2 regions of the Azospira sp. I09 genome follow, and region 1 is predicted to be linked to the other one. Evidence: predicted binding sites of a transcription regulator. Region 1 holds the regulator's gene; the other holds the start of a gene.
The links. Region 1 encodes sigma-54, which starts transcription at its own class of promoters, with help from an activator protein. Its sites were predicted from a motif close to TGGCACGCTTNCTGCTNA; they were not measured.
Positions count from the first base shown of each region.

Region 2: the regulator sigma-54 is predicted to act here: its motif matches at 1,620-1,637, upstream of glnA (glutamate--ammonia ligase).

Region 1 covers NZ_AP021844.1:2,453,093-2,461,967, forward strand. The annotation lists gene AZSP09_RS11490 (PsiF family protein) at 7-321, opposite strand; gene hprK (HPr(Ser) kinase/phosphatase) at 367-1,302, opposite strand; gene ptsN (PTS IIA-like nitrogen regulatory protein PtsN) at 1,271-1,756, opposite strand; gene hpf (ribosome hibernation-promoting factor, HPF/YfiA family) at 1,912-2,232, opposite strand; gene AZSP09_RS11510 (RNA polymerase factor sigma-54) at 2,247-3,725, opposite strand; gene lptB (LPS export ABC transporter ATP-binding protein) at 3,792-4,538, opposite strand; gene recX (recombination regulator RecX) at 4,604-5,059, opposite strand; gene recA (recombinase RecA) at 5,056-6,078, opposite strand; gene AZSP09_RS11530 (PAS domain S-box protein) at 6,215-8,296, shown strand; gene bfr (bacterioferritin) at 8,361-8,840, opposite strand.
Region 2 covers NZ_AP021844.1:2,313,703-2,322,577, forward strand. The annotation lists gene glnA (glutamate--ammonia ligase) at 137-1,549, opposite strand; gene AZSP09_RS10800 (rhodanese-like domain-containing protein) at 1,879-2,331, shown strand; gene AZSP09_RS10805 (hypothetical protein) at 2,335-3,153, opposite strand; gene AZSP09_RS10810 (hypothetical protein) at 3,158-3,604, opposite strand; gene AZSP09_RS10815 (CHAT domain-containing protein) at 3,618-6,761, opposite strand; gene nadA (quinolinate synthase NadA) at 6,812-7,909, shown strand; gene AZSP09_RS10825 (methyl-accepting chemotaxis protein) at 7,967-8,875, opposite strand, start outside.

The DNA of each region.
Region 1 (8,875 bases):
CCGGGCTTACTTGGCAGCCTGGCTGTCGGCTTCGCACTTCTTGATGAAGGAGGCCTTGGCGGCACCGGCCAGCTTCTTCTCCGCGGCCTTGGACTGGCACTCCGCATTGGCGGCGGGAGCATCGGCGGTCTTGCCGGAGAGGCAGGTCTTCATGAAGCCCTTGCGCTCGTCGCCCTTGAGGCCCTTCTCGCCGGCTTCCTTGTTGCAGTTCTTCATGCGCTCCTGCTGGGGCGTCGGCGCTTTGGCCGCGTCGGCGGCGCCGGCAACGGGAGCCAGGCCGATACAGGCCAGGGAAAACAGGGCTAGCAGCATCTTTTTCATGGTGTCTCCGTCAGTGGTCAGGCAGGGCTTACCACTATGCGTTCGTCAAATATCGTCGTCAAGCAGCAGCTTCTGCTGCCGGGTGATGAATTCCTGCATGTTGTCGATGCCGCGCAGCTGCAGGATGCTGTTGCGCACCGCCGCCTCCAGCAGCACCGCCAGGTTACGCCCGGCGGCCACCGGAATGACCACCTTGCGCACGGCCACGCCGAGGATCTCCTGGGTCTGGGCATCCAGGGGCAGGCGCGGCGCATCCACCCCGGCCACCGGCTTCTGCAGGTGCACGATCAGCTTGAGCTTCATTTTCCGCCGGGAGGCGGTCTCGCCGAAGATGGTGCGGATATTGAGCAGGCCCAGGCCCCGCACTTCGAGGAAGTCCCGCAGCATGCCCGGGCAACGGCCCTCGATGGTGGCGGGAGCGATGCGGGCCAGTTCCACCACGTCGTCGGCGACCAGGCCGTGGCCCCGGGAAATCAGTTCCAGGGCCAGTTCGGACTTGCCGACGCCGGAATCGCCGGTGATGAGGACGCCCATGCCCAGCACGTCCATGAAGACGCCATGCACCGACACCGTGTCCGCCAGGCGGCGGGAGAGGTAGATGCGCAGCAGGTCGATCACGGCCGAGCAGGGTTTGGCGGTGGTGAACAGGGGCGTGCCGGTGCTCTCGCAGCCCTCCAGCACGGCCGGCAGCACTTCCAGGCCCTCGGCGACGATGACGGCGGGGGGCTGGGCGGCGAAGATTTCGTTCATCTGCGCCTTGAGGCGCTCAGGATTGACCCGGCTCAGCCACTGGTACTCGGCGGCGCCGATGACCTGCAGGCGTTCCGGGTGGATCAGGTTGAGGTGGCCGACCACGTCGGCGCCGTAGTTGCCCCGCTCCCGGATCTCGATGGAGCGTTCGGCACCCTGGGCCGCGACCCAGGTCAGGGACAGCTTGTCCTGGTGGTCCTCAAACAGCTGGCTGATGGAGATTTGCCGCATGGTTCCCCCAGTCGGTGAACAGGCGGTGGGCGTCGTCGGTGTTGTCGCAGGCGCCCAGGGCCTCGCGGAAGGCCCGGTCGGAGAAACGCTGGGCCAGCTCGGAAAGAATCTGCAGATGCTGCTCGGTGGCCTGTTCCGGCACCAGCAGCACGAACATCAGGCCGACGGGCTTGCCGTCGGGGGAATCGAAAGGCACCGGGGCGGACAGGCGCATGAAGGCGCCGGCGGCTTCCTTGAGCCCCTTGATGCGGCCGTGGGGAATGGCAACCCCCTGGCCCAGGCCGGTGGAACCGAGTTTTTCCCGGGCGAAGAGGCTGTCGAAAACCGTGGCCCGGGCGATGCCCAGGTTGTTCTCGAACAGCAGTCCGGCCTGCTCGAATGCCCGCTTCTTGCTGCTGGCTTCGAGGTCCAGCAGGATGTGGGCGGGAGGGAGGAGTTTGGCAATCAGATCCATGGGGCGGGAACCTTCCCCGAACAGCGGGATGGCGGCGGCAGGGCCGGTTGGAGACTGGGATTCAGGCAGGATACCAGGCGAAAAGTGGCGGGATCATAACGGAAAACGACCCCGCCGCCTATGCCTTTCGTCCCAGTCCCGGAGAGGGAATCAGATCACTCTTCGATGTGATTCTTGATGGTGTCGCGGTGGTGATCCTGGGCCTTCTGCTTGTACTTCTGCACTTGGCGGTCCAGCTTGTCGATCAGGGTGTCCACGGCGGCATACAGGTCGGCATCCTCGGCATCCACGTGGATGTCCTTGCCGGGCACGCGCACGGTGACTTCAGCCTTCTGCTTCAGCTTTTCCACGGTGAGGATGACGTTGACGTCGATGACGCTGTCGAAGTGACGCGTAACCCGCTCCAGCTTGGCAGTGACGTAGTCGCGGATCGCCGGGGTGACTTCCAGGTGATGTCCGGTGATGTGCAGGTTCATGGCTCGCTCCTTTTTTAGATGGACTTGCGTAGGTTGGCCGGCGAAATGTTGAGCGCTTCTCTGTATTTTGCAATGGTTCGACGCGCCACAACAATGCCTTGTTGGCCAAGAATTTCGGATATTTGACTGTCCGAAAGGGGTTTTTTGGGGTCTTCGGCCGCCACCAGCTGCTTGATCAGGGCCCGGATGGCGGTGGCCGAACAGGCGCCCCCCGTATCCGTGGCCACGTGGCTGCCGAAGAAATACTTGAGTTCGAAAATGCCCCGGGGGGTGGCCATGTACTTCTGGGTGGTCACCCGGGAGACGGTGGATTCGTGCAGGCCCAGGGTTTCGGCGATTTCCCGCAGTACCAGGGGACGCATGGCCACCTCGCCGTGTTCGAAGAACTGGCGCTGGCGGTCCAGGATGGCCTGGGACACGCGCAGGATGGTGTCGAAACGCTGCTGCACGTTCTTGATCAGCCAGCGGGCCTCCTGCAGCTGGCCGGAGAGGCTGGAGCCGCGCTGCTTGGAGAGGATCTCGGCGTAGAGCCGGTTGATGCGCAGGCGCGGGTAGGCGTCCGGATTGATGCTGGCGGTCCACTGGTTGCGCACCTTCTTCACCACCACGTCCGGGGTGATGTAGCGGGCATCCAGGGGCGCGTACTGGGCGCCGGGCCGGGGGTTGAGGCTCTTCACCAGGTTGGTGACGGCGCGCAGGCGCTCGTCGTCGCAGCCCAGCAGCTTCTTCAGCTTGGTGAAGTCCCGGCCGGCCAGCAGTTCCAGGTGATGGCGCACCAGCTTCAGGGCCTGGTCCCGCACCTCGTCGGCCGGCAGGGCTTCCAGCTGCAGGGCCAGGCATTCGCCCGGAGTGCGGGCACCGACACCGGTCGGGTCCAGGTGCTGCAGGTGGCGCAGGGCGATCTGCAGGTCGTCCAGATCGATTTCCAGCTCTTCCGGCAGGGCTTCCTGCAGCTCCTCCAGGGGCTGGGTCAGGTAGCCGTCCTCGTCCAGCGCCTCGATCAGGAAGCTGACCAGCTGCCGGTCCCGCTCGGAGAGCTGCATCAGGCCCAGCTGCCAGTTGAGGTGGTCGCGCAGGGAGGTGTTGGCGGCCTGCACTTCCTGGAAGTCGGAATCCTCGTCCTCGTCGCGGGAGGCGGAAGGGTAGCTGCCTTCGGCAAACCAGTCCTCGCCCTCACCCAGGCGGTCCCGGCTGTCGTCCCGGACTTCTTCGGGGCCGTGACTGTCGGCGCCTTCACCGGATTCGCCGCTATCGCCTTCCCGCGGGCCTTCGGCAGCGGACTCGGCCGTACTGCCGGCGTATTCGCCTTCGCTCCCGCTGTAGGAGGGCTCGTAGTTCTCGTCCTCCCGCTCCAGCAGGGGGTTTTCCAGCAGATACTTCTCCAACTCCTGCTCCAGCTCAAGCGTCGACAGTTGCAGCAGCCGGATGGACTGCTGCAGCTGTGGCGTCAGGGCCAAGTGCTGCGAGAGTTTGAGTTGGAGGGTTGGTTTCATGGACCCGGGGCCGAAGGGGCCGGCGGCAATGAGCGGGTTGAGGGAAAGACTCGGAGACTGGGCTCGTCAGAGACGGAAGCTCTCGCCCAGATATACTTTTCGGACGTCTTCATTATAAACGATCTCATCCGGGCGGCCAGACGCCAGCACCCGTCCCTCATTGATGATGTAGGCCCGGTCGCAGATGCCCAGGGTCTCACGCACGTTGTGGTCGGTGATGAGCACGCCGATGCTGCGGTCCTTGAGGAAACGGATGATCTTCTGGATTTCCAGCACGGCGATGGGGTCCACGCCGGCGAAGGGCTCATCCAGCAGGATGAAACGGGGAGAGGTGGCCAGGGCCCGGGCGATTTCCACCCGGCGGCGCTCGCCACCGGACAGGGCGGCGGCATTGGAAGCGCGGATGTGGCCGATGTGCAGCTCTTCCAGCAGCTCCTCCAGGCGCAGGTCGATCTCGTGCTTGGGTAGCTTCTGCAGTTCCAGCACGGCGCGGATGTTCTCCTCCACGTTGAGCTTGCGGAAGACGGAGGCCTCCTGGGGCAGGTAGGAAATGCCCAGATGGGCCCGCTTGTGGATGGGGAAGTGGGTCACTTCCTGATTTTGCAGCTGGATGGAGCCGCCGTCGGAGGGCACCAGGCCGACGATCATGTAGAAACAGGTGGTCTTGCCGGCACCGTTGGGGCCCAGCAGGCCGACCACCTCACCGCTGCCCACCTCGAAGGACACGTCATGCACCACGGTGCGGGACTTGTAGCGCTTTTTCAGGTTGTTGGCGGAAAGCTTGGCGATGAGGTCGGGGTTCTGCTCGGACATGGGCTATCAGATTCTATGAATGCGGGGGCGTAAAGGCATTGTGCCAGAGGTGTCGCCCGGGGGTTCTACCAGTCGCTGCCGGACTCGTCGTCCCAGCCGCCCTGCAGCACCTGGCGGACGGTGGCGGCGGCAAAGCCGCGGCTGAGGAGGAAGCGGGTCTGTTTGGCCCGCTCGGCCAGATCGGCGGGCAGGGCGGCGAATTTCTTCTGCCACACCTGGCGCGCCCGTTCCAGCTCGCTGCCGCCCTGGGCCAGGGCCGCGGCGACGGTTTCCTCGGCCACGCCCTTCTGCCGCAGTTCCTGGGCCAGCCGGGCATCGCCGTAGCGGCGGGCCCGGATGGCGACCCTTTCACTGGCATAGCGGGCATCGGAAAGCTGGCGGCGAGCCGCCAGGTCGTCCAGCAGGGTCTCCAGCTCAGCCTCGGATTCTGCGTGGGGCGCCAGCTTGCGGGCCAGTTCGGCCCGGCTGTACTCCCGCCGCGCCAGCAGCCCCAGGGCCCGCTGGCGCAGGCTCGGGGTCATTCTCCGGCAGCGGCCGCCGGGGCGGGATTGGCCACGCCCAGGGCTTCCCGGATCTTGCCTTCGATTTCCTGGGCAATGGCCGGGTTGGCTTTGAGGAATTCCCGGGAGTTGTCCTTGCCCTGGCCGATTTTCTCGCCCTTGTAGGAGTACCAGGCGCCGGACTTCTCGATCAGCTTGTTGGCCACCCCCAGTTCGATGATCTCGCCCTCGCGGGAGATGCCTTCGCCGTAGAGGATGTCGAACAGGGCTTCGCGGAAGGGCGGGGAGACCTTGTTCTTCACCACCTTGACGCGGGTTTCGTTGCCGATCACCTCGTCACCCTTCTTGATGCCGCCGATACGGCGGATATCCAGGCGCACGGAGGCGTAGAACTTGAGCGCGTTGCCGCCGGTGGTGGTTTCCGGGGAACCGAACATCACCCCGATCTTCATGCGGATCTGGTTGATGAAGATGACCAGGGTATTGGTCTTCTTGATGTTGGCGGTGAGCTTGCGCAGGGCCTGGCTCATCAGGCGGGCGTGCAGGCCCATCATGGAATCGCCCATCTCGCCTTCGATTTCGGCCTTGGGGGTGAGGGCGGCGACGGAGTCCACCACGATCACGTCCACACCGCCGGAACGCACCAGCATGTCGGCAATTTCCAGGGCCTGTTCGCCGTTGTCCGGCTGGGAGATGAGCAGCTCGCCGATGTTCACGCCCAGCTTCTGGGCGTACTGGGGATCGAGGGCGTGTTCCGCGTCGATGAAGGCGGCGGTGCCGCCCAGCTTCTGCATCTCGGCGACGACCTGCAGGGTCAGGGTGGTCTTGCCGGAGGATTCCGGACCGTAGATTTCCACCACCCGGCCCCGGGGCAGGCCGCCCACGCCGAGGGCCACGTCCAGGCCCAGGGAGCCGGTGGACACCACGTCCACGCCCTTGTCCACTTCGGTCTCGCCCATCTTCATGATGGCGCCCTTGCCGAACTGCTTTTCAATCTGCGCCAGTGCGGCGGTTAGTGCTTTGGCCTTGTTGTCGTCCATGACTGAATTCCCCAAAATCAAGCGGCTGATTATGGCACAAACCCTCCGGCCTACGCCAAGTTACCCGGACTACGTGTTATCCCCAGCATCAAAGGCCTTGGAACACCGCGGCAAAGCAGGGAAAATGGCGCAAATTATGCTAAAGCGATTATTGGCGCCCCCGGCCGCCGCTCTCCTCCCCGCTGCCCACCTGCCCCTGCTCCCGGGGCTGCTGCTGGTGTTTGCCGCCTATCTGGCGGTGGCCCAGCTGACCATGGCCATCGGCACTGCCGGCCACGGCCTCTTCGTGCCCTTCTGGCCCCCCGCCGGCATTGCCCTGGCCGCCCTCGTCCTGGGCGGCGGCCGGCTGTGGCCGGCAGTGCTGCTGGCCACCCTGGGCAGCGCCCTCATCAGCGGCTTTGCTCCCCTCACCGGCCTGCTCATGGGCGCCGGCAACGCCCTTGGCGCCTGGGCCGGCTACCGTCTGCTGCGGGGTCCCCTGCAGTTCGATCCGCGCCTGGGCCGCCCCCAGGACGTGCTGCACCTGTGTTTCAGCGCCCCCGTGCTGGGCGGCGCCATCAGCGCCAGCCTGGGCGTCGGTGCCCTGAGCCTGGGCGGCAGCCTGGAGCCGGCCCAGCTGCTGCCCGCCTGGCGCGGCTGGTGGGTGGGCGACCTGGCCGGCACCCAGCTGCTGGCCCCCCTGCTGCTGGCCTGGCTGCAGCCCCGGGAAGGCCTGGACCAGGGCCGCTGGCGCCATCTGGCGGTGGCGGCGGTGGTCGCCGCCGCCCTCAGCAGCCTGTGGTTCTTCTCCGAGCGGGCCCCCGAATCCTTTGCCTACGCCGGCCTGCTGCTCCTGCTGACCCTGATCTGGATCGCCTTCAGCTGCGAGTTGCGCCTGGTGACCCTGGCCCTGGCCACCACGGCCCTGACGGCCGCCGTCTTCGCCGCCCTGGGCACCGGCCCCTTCGCCAATATCGAGCCCCAGCTGGTGCAGGTGAAGCTGCAGGTGCTGATCGCCTCCCTCACCGCCGTGACCCTGGCCCTGGCCGCCGCCAACCGGCAGCGCCGCAGCGCCGAGGAGGACCGCAACCGGGCGGAGGAGCGCCTGGAACAGGTGCTGGATTCCCTCGACGACGTCATCTGGACCCTGGAGGCGGAGGAACGGCGTTTCTCCTTCGTCAGCGGCGCCACCCAGCGCCTCAGCGGTCATTCCGCCGCCGAGCTGTATGCGAACGCCATGCGCTGGGCCGACGACCTGCATCCGGCGGACCGGGAAACCACCCTGGCCGCTTTCGAACGGCAGTTCGCGGGGGAAGCCGCCGACCAGGAATTCCGCATCATCCGCGACGGCGAGGTGCGCTGGCTGCGGGTCCGCAGCCATCCGGTGGTGGTGGCGGAGCGGGTGGTGCGCATCCACGGCATCACCCAGGACGTCACCTCCCTGCACCGGGCCATGGACCGTCTCGCCGCCAGCGAGGAGCGCCTGCGCCGGGCCCTGGGTGCCTCGGAGGTGGGGGTGTGGGACTGGGCGGTGGAGACAGGCAATCTGCAGTTCGTCCTGGCCGTGGCCGACGGCAACGGCTACCGCCTGGCCGAGCGCAGCGTCGGCCTGGCCGAATGGGAGGCCAGCCTGCACCCGGAGGACCGGGCCCGGGCCATGCAGGCCCTGCTGGATTGCCGCGACGGGCGCAGCCTCCGCTTCCGCTGCGAATACCGCACCCACACCCGGCACGGCCACTGGCGCTGGTTCCGCGGCGAAGGCCAGGTGGTGGACAGCGCCGACGGCCAGGCCCGGCACCTGGCCGGCACCTTCCGCGACATCCACGAGCGCAAGCAGGTGGAGGCGGAACTGGAGAAGCTCTCCATGGCTGTGGAACAGAATCCCTCGGTAGTCTTCATCACCGACGCCCAGGGCCGCTTCGAATACTGCAACCAGGCCTTCTCGGAAGTCACCGGCTACGGCCTGGAGGACATCCTGGAACAGACGCCACGGCTGCTCAAGTCCGGGCTCAACGAGGTCGGCACCTATGCCGACCTGTGGCGCACCATCAACGCCGGCAAGACCTGGCGCGGACGCCTGCTCAACAGGCGGCGGGACGGCAGCATCTACGTCTGCCTGCAGGCCATCGCCCCCATCCGCGACGCCAACGGGCGCATCACCCACTTCGTCAGCATCAGCCAGGACCTCTCCGAACTGCAGGAATCGCCGGACCTGTGGCCGCCCCGGCGGCGCAGCTGAAGGGCGCCGGTCAACGCAAAAGGCCGCCCACGGGCGGCCTTTTGACTGGCGGGGCGGCAGCGGCTCAGGCGGCGTCGCCCATCTGGGACTGCAGGTAGTTTTCCAGGCCCACCAGTTCGATCAGTTTCAGCTGCTGTTCCAGCCAGTGGGTGTGGTCCTCTTCCGTGTCGTCCAGCATCTTCAGCAGCATGTCCCGGGTCACGTAGTCCTTGTGGGCCTCGCAGCGGGCCATGGCGGCACGCAGTTCCTTGACCACCGAGATTTCCACGGCCAGGTCGCTCTTCAGCATCTCCGGCACGGTTTTGCCGATCTTCATGGACTTGGCCGGGGTCATGCCCGGAGTGCCTTCGAGGAACAGGATGCGCTTGATGAGCCAGTCGGCATGCTCGGTTTCGTCCTGCATCTCGTGCCAGATGCGCTCGTTGAGCTTCTTCAGGCCCCAGTTCTCGTACATGCGGGCGTGGATGAAGTACTGGTCCCGGGCCATCAGTTCGCCGGCCAGGAGTTCGTTCAGCAGCTTGATGACTTCAGTGTTGCCTTTCATGGCGCGCTCCGCGGAAAAAGGGGGAATGGGCCGAT
Region 2 (8,875 bases), 140 kb from region 1:
TCGATAGGGCTTTTACAAATGCCTTTGCCATTGCTCCGGGCAAGCCCGGACACGGCGTCGGAGGCCACGCTCGGCGGCCTCGGGAGCAAAAAAAAGGGACGGCCGCGGCCGTCCCTTTTCTTGGTACTACAGCCGCTTAGCAGCTGTAGTACAGGTCGAATTCCACCGGGTGGGTGGTCATGCGCAGCTTGTTCACTTCTTCCATCTTCAGGTCGATGAAGGAATCGATCCAGTCGTTGGAGAAGACGCCGCCGCGGGTCAGGAACTCGCGGTCCTTGTCCAGGTTGGCCAGAGCTTCGTCCAGGCTGGCGCAAACGGTCGGGATCTTGGCATCTTCTTCGGGCGGCAGGTCGTACAGATTCTTGTCGGCAGCGTCGCCGGGGTGAATCTTGTTCTGGATGCCGTCCAGGCCAGCCATCAGCAGTGCAGCGAAGCACAGGTAGGGGTTGGCGATGGGATCGGGGAAGCGGGTTTCGATACGGCGGGCCTTGGTGGATTGCACGAAGGGCACGCGGATGGAAGCGGAACGGTTCTTGGCGGAGTAGGCCAGCTTCACCGGAGCTTCGTAGTGGGGCACCAGACGCTTGTAGGAGTTGGTACCGGGGTTGGTGATGGCGTTCAGGGCCTTGGCGTGCTTGATGATGCCGCCGATGTAGTACAGGGCGGTTTCGGACAGGCCGGCGTAGCCGTTGCCAGCGAACAGGTTCTGGCCATCCTTCCAGATGGACTGGTGCACGTGCATGCCGGAACCGTTGTCGCCAACGATGGGCTTGGGCATGAAGGTGGCGGTCTTGCCGTACTGGTGTGCCACGTTGTGCACGATGTACTTCAGGATCTGGGTCTGGTCGGCGCGACGCACCAGGGTGTTGAAGACGGTACCGATTTCGTTCTGGCCGGCGGTGGCGACTTCGTGGTGGTGCACTTCGACGGGCACGCCGCAGGCTTCCAGCAGCAGGCACATCTGGGCGCGCATGTCGTTGAAGGAATCAACGGGGGGCACGGGGAAGTAGCCGCCCTTGACCATGGGACGGTGGCCGGCGTTGCCGCCATCGAACTTCTCGGCGGTGGACCAGGCAGCCTCTTCGGAGAAGATCTTCACGTAGGTGCCGGACATGTCGGTCTTCCACTCCACGGAGTCGAAGATGAAGAATTCGGGTTCCGGACCGAAGAAGGCGGTGTCGCCGATGCCGGAGGACTTCAGGTAGGCTTCAGCGCGCTTGGCGATGGAGCGGGGGTCGCGGTCGTAGCCCTTGCCATCGGCCGGTTCCACCACGTCACAGGTCAGGATCAGGGTGGTTTCGTCGAAGAAGGGGTCGATGTAGGCAGTGTTGGGGTCCGGCATCAGCAGCATGTCGGAGGCCTGGATACCCTTCCAGCCAGCGATGGAGGAACCGTCGAAAGCGTGGCCGGATTCGAACTTGTCTTCGTCGAAGGCGCTGACGGGCACGCCCACGTGTTGCTCTTTACCGCGGGTGTCGGTGAAACGGAAATCGACGAACTTGACGTCGTTTTCCTTGACCATCTTCATGATGTCTTGGGGGGTAGCCATACGCTAAGTCTCCTAACTGAACAGGTACCGGCCGGACCGGCAAAATCAAATAATTCGGTGCGCGACTTTCATAGCAGGTTCCATGCCAGCACTTCGCGCCGAGTAGGCCATTGTGCCATAAGCAAACTTCCCGACCGGGACTTTTTTGACGCACGCAAACGGTGCATTTTACAGGCTAACGCACCATTCTGGTGCGTTCGTGTATATCAGCGCCCCAAAGCTGCTCGTCCCCCCTCGCGACAACTCCGGCGCCAGGAAACCTGGATGGCTCCGCCGGCAGCGGCATCTGACTTATACTTTTTCCATCAACCAGCAGAAGGACAAGCGCCATGGGCAAGATTTCCGACATTCTGACCCTGGCCCAGGAACGGGCCCGGCAACTGGGCCTGCCCTATGGCGGCGCCCTGACGCCCCGGGAGGCCTACGAACTGCTGCAGTCAGCGCCGGGAGCCAAGCTGGTGGATGTGCGCACCCACGCCGAGTGGGACTGGGTCGGCCGCATTCCCGGTGCCGTGGAAATCGAATGGATGCAGTATCCCGGCAACCAGCCCAATCCCCACTTCGCCGCCCAACTGGTGCATCAGGTGGATAAGGAGGCACTGGTGATGTTCATCTGCCGCAGCGGCGCCCGCTCCCACAAGGCCGCCGAAACGGCGGTGCAGGCCGGTTACACCGAGGTGTACAACGTCCTCGAAGGCTTCGAGGGCGACAAGGATGCCAACGGCCAGCGCAACAAGGTGGGCGGCTGGCGCCATGCCGGCCTGCCCTGGCAGCAGGGCTGAGGATCAGCCGAGCAGGTCCTTCAGCCCGGTGTAGATGGACAGCACCGTGGTGCCGATGGCCACCAGGGAGCTGGAAACCTCGTTGATGCGGGACACCGCCTTCTGCAGCTTTTCCATGCTGGGCGGGCCGCTCACCAGGCGCCGCGCCAGGGCCATCTTCCAGCCCCCCTGCCCTGCCGCCGACTCCGCCGCCAAGTCCGCCGGCAGCGCGGAGACACGGCGGGCCAGCAGGCGCCCCAGCAGCATGCCGGTGAGGTAGCTGAAACCGATGCTGGCGGCGTACTCGGCGAATTCACGCCACTCCACCCGCCCCTGGGGCAGCCAGGGCACCCCATCCACGTAGGCCACCAGACCACTCATGCCGAGCACCGCCAGGGCCGCCATGGCAAAGGCGGCAGCGCCGGCATGCCAGAGGGACCGCGGCCCCCGTTGCAGCAGCAGAAAACCGAAGGGCAGGGGAATGAGCAGGGAAACGATGCGCAGATATAGCGTGTCGAGATCGAAGGCCAGCACGATGAGGCCGTGGGCAAGCAGCAACAACAGCAGGGGCAGCCCCCAGTACAGCAGCCAGCTGCCCCGCCCGCAGCCGGAACCGCCGGTCGCCGCGCCGGGCATGGCCCCGGGCGGGCTGCCGCCTTCCAGCAGGCGAATCCGCTCCTGCAGGGCCGACAGTTCCGGTGCTGCCTCGCGGCTCTCCTGCAGCCGGGCCTCCAGGTCCGCAATGCGGGCCAGGAGCGGCTTGAACAGGTAGAGGTCGCGGCGGCAGACGGGACACACCAGGGCTTCCCGGGAAATGTCGGAGGTGCAGTAGGGGCACTTCATGGGATCACTTCACCACATTGAGCTGCAGCACGGTGGAGGACTGACGCCCCTCGCTGTCCTGCACGGTGACGCGGATCTGGTGCTCCCCCGGCGGCACTTCGGCGCCCGCCAGTTCGATACCGCCCGCACTCAAGCCGGTCTTGACCCGGGGCAGCAGGTCCACCGGGGTCGCCTTCAGGTAGGTGACGGAGACGCTGGCCGGATCGATCCGGGCGCCACCACGGGGTTCGAAGCTGACCTTCAGGTTGAAGGGGGATTTGACCGGGCCGGCCGCCGGGTCGGGGGACAGCATCTTCACCCCCGGGCCCCGGGTGATGCCGCGGGTGACCAGCCCCGCCGCCGCTGCCGGCAGACGGGCTTCCTCATCCTTGATCAGGGTCACCGCCGCGGCCGGGCCGCTGAGGAGGCCGAGCAAGGCCATCGTCGCAAAAAAACTCGTCACTCGCTGCATCGTCGCTCTCCTCTCAATCGCCCACCACCACGAAGGGGGCCCAAAACAGGGGATGGGCATAGCTGAACGCAGCCTTGCCCGTTTTCGCATCCACGCTGCCCGGCCCGGACAGAAGGGCCAGCATGGACTGGCGCAGGGCCTCAGCCTTGGCCAGCCCCGGCGTCTGCACCTGGCGGCGGAACAGGTCCGTCATGATGAGACGGGCCGCCACAGTTTCCACCGGCCAGTTGGAGACCAGCAGGGCCCGGGCGCCGGCGTAGAAAAAGGCCCGCCCCAGGCCGGATACGGCTTCGGCGCCACTGCCCTCCCCCGCTGCCGTATTGCAGGCGGAGAGTACCACCCAATCCGCATTCAGCTTCAGGCCGAGAATCTCGTCCAGGGTCAGCAGGCCGTCGCCCTTGCCGCCGCTGAGCTGGGGCGCCGTGAGGGCCAGGGCCGGCTGGGTCAGGCCATCCAGGTCGCCGGGCACCAGGCCGTGGGTGGCGAACATCACCACCCGCCGGTTGCTCAGGTCCGTCTCCAGGACGGAGCGTTCGCTGGCCCGGGTCTGCAGGTAGATGTCGTCATCCCGTTCGGCCCCCAGGACCCGGGCAATTTCCCGGATTTCGCTGCCCGTGTCGGGCAGGCGCGGCAGCAGGGCCAGCTCGGCCGAATCGACGCCGCCGGTGCGGGGCACGCTGCGCAGGTGCAGGGGCGCTCCCCGGGTGGCCATGCCCTTGGGGGGCAGCGCCGCCAGCCGGGCCTGCTCCTCGCTGAACAGGGGATCGCCGAAACCGATGAAGGGACGACGCCCGGAATCCCCCGGCTTGAGGGCCCGCAGGCTGCCCAGGGCCGTCACCGAGGGCAGCTGGGCGATGGCGACGCTACGGGCCAGCCAGGGCACCTCCTTGTAGGCGGCGAAAGGCAGCGGGCTGCGCCCCGGCGCCGGTACCGCTTCCGTCACCAGGACGGACAGGGGCAGCTGGCCCAGCTCGGCGTGGGGCACCGCCAGCAGGACCCGGGCGCCCTGCCAGGCCGGCAGCACGGGCTGCAGCAGTTGCACGTAGAGATCGTGGGCGGCGGCCACGTCGAAGGGGGGGATTTCCTCGATGCTGGTCACCCCCGGGTCCAGGGCGCGGCGCAGGCCGGCCACGGCCTCCGCCAGCCGGGCCCGCGACAGGGCGACGGGCGCCGAGCGGGCCTGGCCCTGGGCCGGCACCGCCCATACCTGACCGCCCTCCTCACCGAAGTACCAGGCCACCAGCACCTCCCCCGGGTGCAGCCGACGCCGCGCCTCCTCCAGGGTCACCGGCCGGGGATCCACCAGCTGGGCGTAATCGGGGAAACGGCGGGCGATGTCCTTACGATAGCTTTCCCGTTGCTGGCGCAGGGCATCCACATCGCTGCGGATCTTCTGCTGCACCTGGGGCAGCTGCTGGTCCGCGGCAGCCGACAGCAGCTGGGTCAGCAGGGTGTTGAGAGAATTGATGCGACGCTGGGCGTCCTGTTCCTTGCGCGCCAGCTCGGCCAGGGCCGGATCGTCGATGCGGGCCCGGGCGGCACTGGCGGTAAGGGCCCGCTGCACGCCACTGGAACGGGCAATGTCGGCCAGGCGGAAGGACTCGGCCACCACATCGAAGCCCTTGGGCAGGACCGGGCTGGAGGCGTCCAGGCGACCCAGCAGCTGCAGGTAGCTTTCCAGGATCAGCAGCAGGCGCTGCTGGCGTTTGCGGCTGCCGGTTTCCGCCTCGGCATCGTTGCGGGCCTGGTCCAGCAGGATCGGCACCGCCTGGGCAAAGGCCTGGAAGGCCTCCTCGGGGCGGCCGGCGGCGCCCAGGGTCATGGCCAGGAAGCCCCGCACTTCGGCACTGCGGGCACTGCCCTCGCCGTAGCGCTGGCGGGCCCAGTCGTACATGGCCCTGGCCATCTGCTCGGCCCGCGTCACATTGCCGGTACGCAGCAGGGCCAGCACCCAATCCAGGTCGGCGGCACCGGTCTTGGCCAGCAGCTCGGGGGAAGCGGCGATGCCGGCCCGCAGTTCCTCGAATACCTGGAGGGCCTCGCCGTAACGGCGCTGGGCCACCAACGCCGCCGCCAGGGCACGGCGGGCATCCGAAAGCAGGCGGGATTCTGGCACGGCGCCGGCCTCGAGGAAAGTGTCCAGGGCCGCCCGGGCCAGCAGGGAGGACTCCTCCAGGCGCCCCTCCTCGGCCAGGATGGAGGCCAGGATGCGCAGGCCCTGGCCCACATCGGTCGAATCCCGGCCGCCCCGCTCCAGGGAGTGGCGGATGGCCTGGCGGGCATAGATCTCGGCCTCCGCCGTCTTGCCCTGGGCCAGCAGGGTGGCCGCCAGGCTCCGTTCCAGCACCTCGGTGAAACGGCGGCTGCCATCCACGCTGCCGCCGTCGATGTTCCGCTCCTCCAGCCGGGGCAGTAGCGCCAGGTAGGCGTCGTTCTCCCGCAGGGCACGGCGGTAGGCCGCTTCGGCTTCAATGAAGCGGCCCTCGACACGGAACAGCTCACCCCGGGCCCGCTCGTAGTTAGCCACCCAGGAATGGCCGAAGTTGTCCCAGTTGCGGCTCTGCTTCATGCGGGTCAGGATGGCCTCCAGGTCCCGCAGCCGGGCCCGGGCGCTGTCGAAATCGCCGATCAGGGTGTACTGGTAGGCGGCCAGCTGGTTGGTCCCCGTCAGCTGGCCCTGGGAATTGGCCGGGGTGGCGCGGATGGCTTCCTCGGCGTAACGCACGGCCGCCAGCAGGTTGCCGCCGGAGGTCTCGGCGGAGGCCAGTTCCCGCAGGGCGCGGGAATAGCGGGCCGAACCGGCTTCGCCCAGGAGCCGGGCCTGGCCCAGGTCGGCGATCTGCTGCCGGACCCGGCCGATACGGCCGGCAGCCCGGGCCCGTTCCAGATAAAACTCGAACAGCACATTGCGGTCCGAGGTATCGGGTACCGGCTTTTCGGCTGCGGCGACGGCTTCGGCCGCCACCTTGGGGTCCGGCTTGTACTGGGCCAGCAGGCGGGTTACGTCCTGGATGGTGCGGGGCGGCGGCGCCAGCAGCAACTCCTCCGGCTCCAGCAACGCTTCCTCGCCGAACACCGGTGCAGCGCCCCCCGCCAGCAGCAGGCAAAGCAGCGAAAGGGGCCGGCCCCAGCGATGATAGAATTTCCGCTTTCCCAACATTGCTCCTCGCCCCCGGGCTCCCATTCCGTACGGGAACATACTAGCAAATGCAAGCCACCATTCAATTCGACCGTTTCAACCAGATGGCCGACGCCGACTGCCAGGAGCGCATCCGCGCCGCCCGGGCCAAGCTGGGCAAGAAGGCCGTCCTGCTCTGCCACCACTACCAGCGGGCCGACGTGTACCAGCACGCCGACCTCACCGGCGACTCCCTCAAGCTGTCCCGCCTGGCCTCCCAGACCGACGCCGAATACATCGTCTTCTGCGGCGTGCATTTCATGGCCGAGGTGGCGGACATCATGTCCAAGCCGGAACAGATCGCCATCCTGCCGGACCTGGCGGCCGGCTGTTCCATGGCCGACATGGCCAACCTGGCCAAGGTGGAGCGCTGCTGGCGCGAACTGAACGAAGTGCTGGGCAATGCGGAAAGCCTGGTGACCCCGGTCACCTACATCAACTCCGCTGCCGACCTGAAAGCCTTCTGCGGCGAACGGGGCGGCATCGTGTGCACCTCCTCCAACGCCGGCACCATCGCCAAGTGGGCCTTCGCCCAGCGGGAAAAGGTGTTGTTCTTCCCCGACCAGCACCTGGGCCGCTGGACCGGCCACAACATGGGCATCCCCATGGAGCAGATGGTGGTGTGGGACCCGGACCAGGAATACGGCGGCCTCACCCCCCAGCAGATCAAGGAGGCCAAGATCCTGCTGTGGAAGGGCCACTGTTCGGTGCACCAGATGTTCCAGCCGGCCCACATCCAGCGCTTCCGCCAGGAGCATCCGGACGGCCTGGTGATCTCCCATCCGGAATGCTGCTTCGACGTCTGCAAAGCCTCCAACTACGTGGGCTCCACCGAACACATCGTCAAGACCATCAAGGAAGCCGCCCCCAACACCCGCTGGCTGGTGGGCACCGAGCTGAATCTGGTGAACCGCCTGGCCGAGGAAGTGAAGGCGGAAGGCAAGATCGTCCAGTTCATGGCCCCCACGGTGTGCATGTGTTCCACCATGCAGCGCATCGACCCCCAGCACCTGGCCTGGACCCTGGAAAACCTGGCCGAGGGCAACGTGGTGAACCGCATCAGCGTGCCTGCCCACGAAGCCCCCATGGCCAAGCTGGCCCTGGACCGGATGCTGGCCATTTCCTGAGCCATGGCAGAAAGAAAAAAGGGCGTCCTCGGACGCCCTTTTTTTTGCCCCGCTGAATCAGAGACGGAAACGCGCCACGGCATCGTGCTGGGCCTCCGCCAACCGGGTCAGACTCACTGCCGTCTGGGCGACTTCCTGGATGGCCAGGTTGTTATCGCTGGAGACCCGGGCAATTTCGTCCACCTGATGAGTCACGTGGCGACTGTTTTCGGCCTGGGACCTGAGGGCTGATGAGATGGTCACGATCTCTTCGGTAATGGCCTCGGTGCCAGCCTTGATTTCCAGCATGGTGGCCGCTGCCTGTTGCACCAGGCCCACGCCGTCCTTGGCTTTCTCGGAGCCAAGCAGCATGGATTCCACCGCCCGGCTCGTGCCGGTCTGCACTGCGGTAATCATGGCCGTGATTTCGTGGGTGGATTGACTGGTGCGCTCCGCCAGCTTTCGCACCTCATCGGCCACCACGGCAAAGCCCCGCCCCGTTTCCCCCGCCCGGGCCGCTTCAATCGCCGCGTTGAGCGCCAGCAGGTTGGTCTGGTCGGCAATTTCCTTGATTACATTGACGATGTCAGAGATGCGCCGGGACTGGTCGCCCAAGGACTGGATGGTGTCCGATGTTTCTCCCACCCGGCGCGCCACTTCCGCCACCTCTTCCGCGGTGCGGGTCACCGCGGCGCTGCCCTGCGCCGACGTATTGCCTGCCTCATGCACCATGGTTTCCGAACGATTGGCGCTCTCAGCCATGGCTGCGATCTGCTCGGTCAGGGCAGAAACTGCACCGGCAATGTTCTGGGCCGACTGGGACTGATCCTGAGTGCGGGCCGAAACCTGCTCCGCCGACACGGACAGTTGCTGGGATGCGCTGAAAATATGGTCGGCACTCTCGCCCAGATGGGCAATCAGTTCCCGCAGCCGCAACTGCATGGTCTGCAGGGCCGACATCAACTCGCCGACCTCACCGCCCCCATC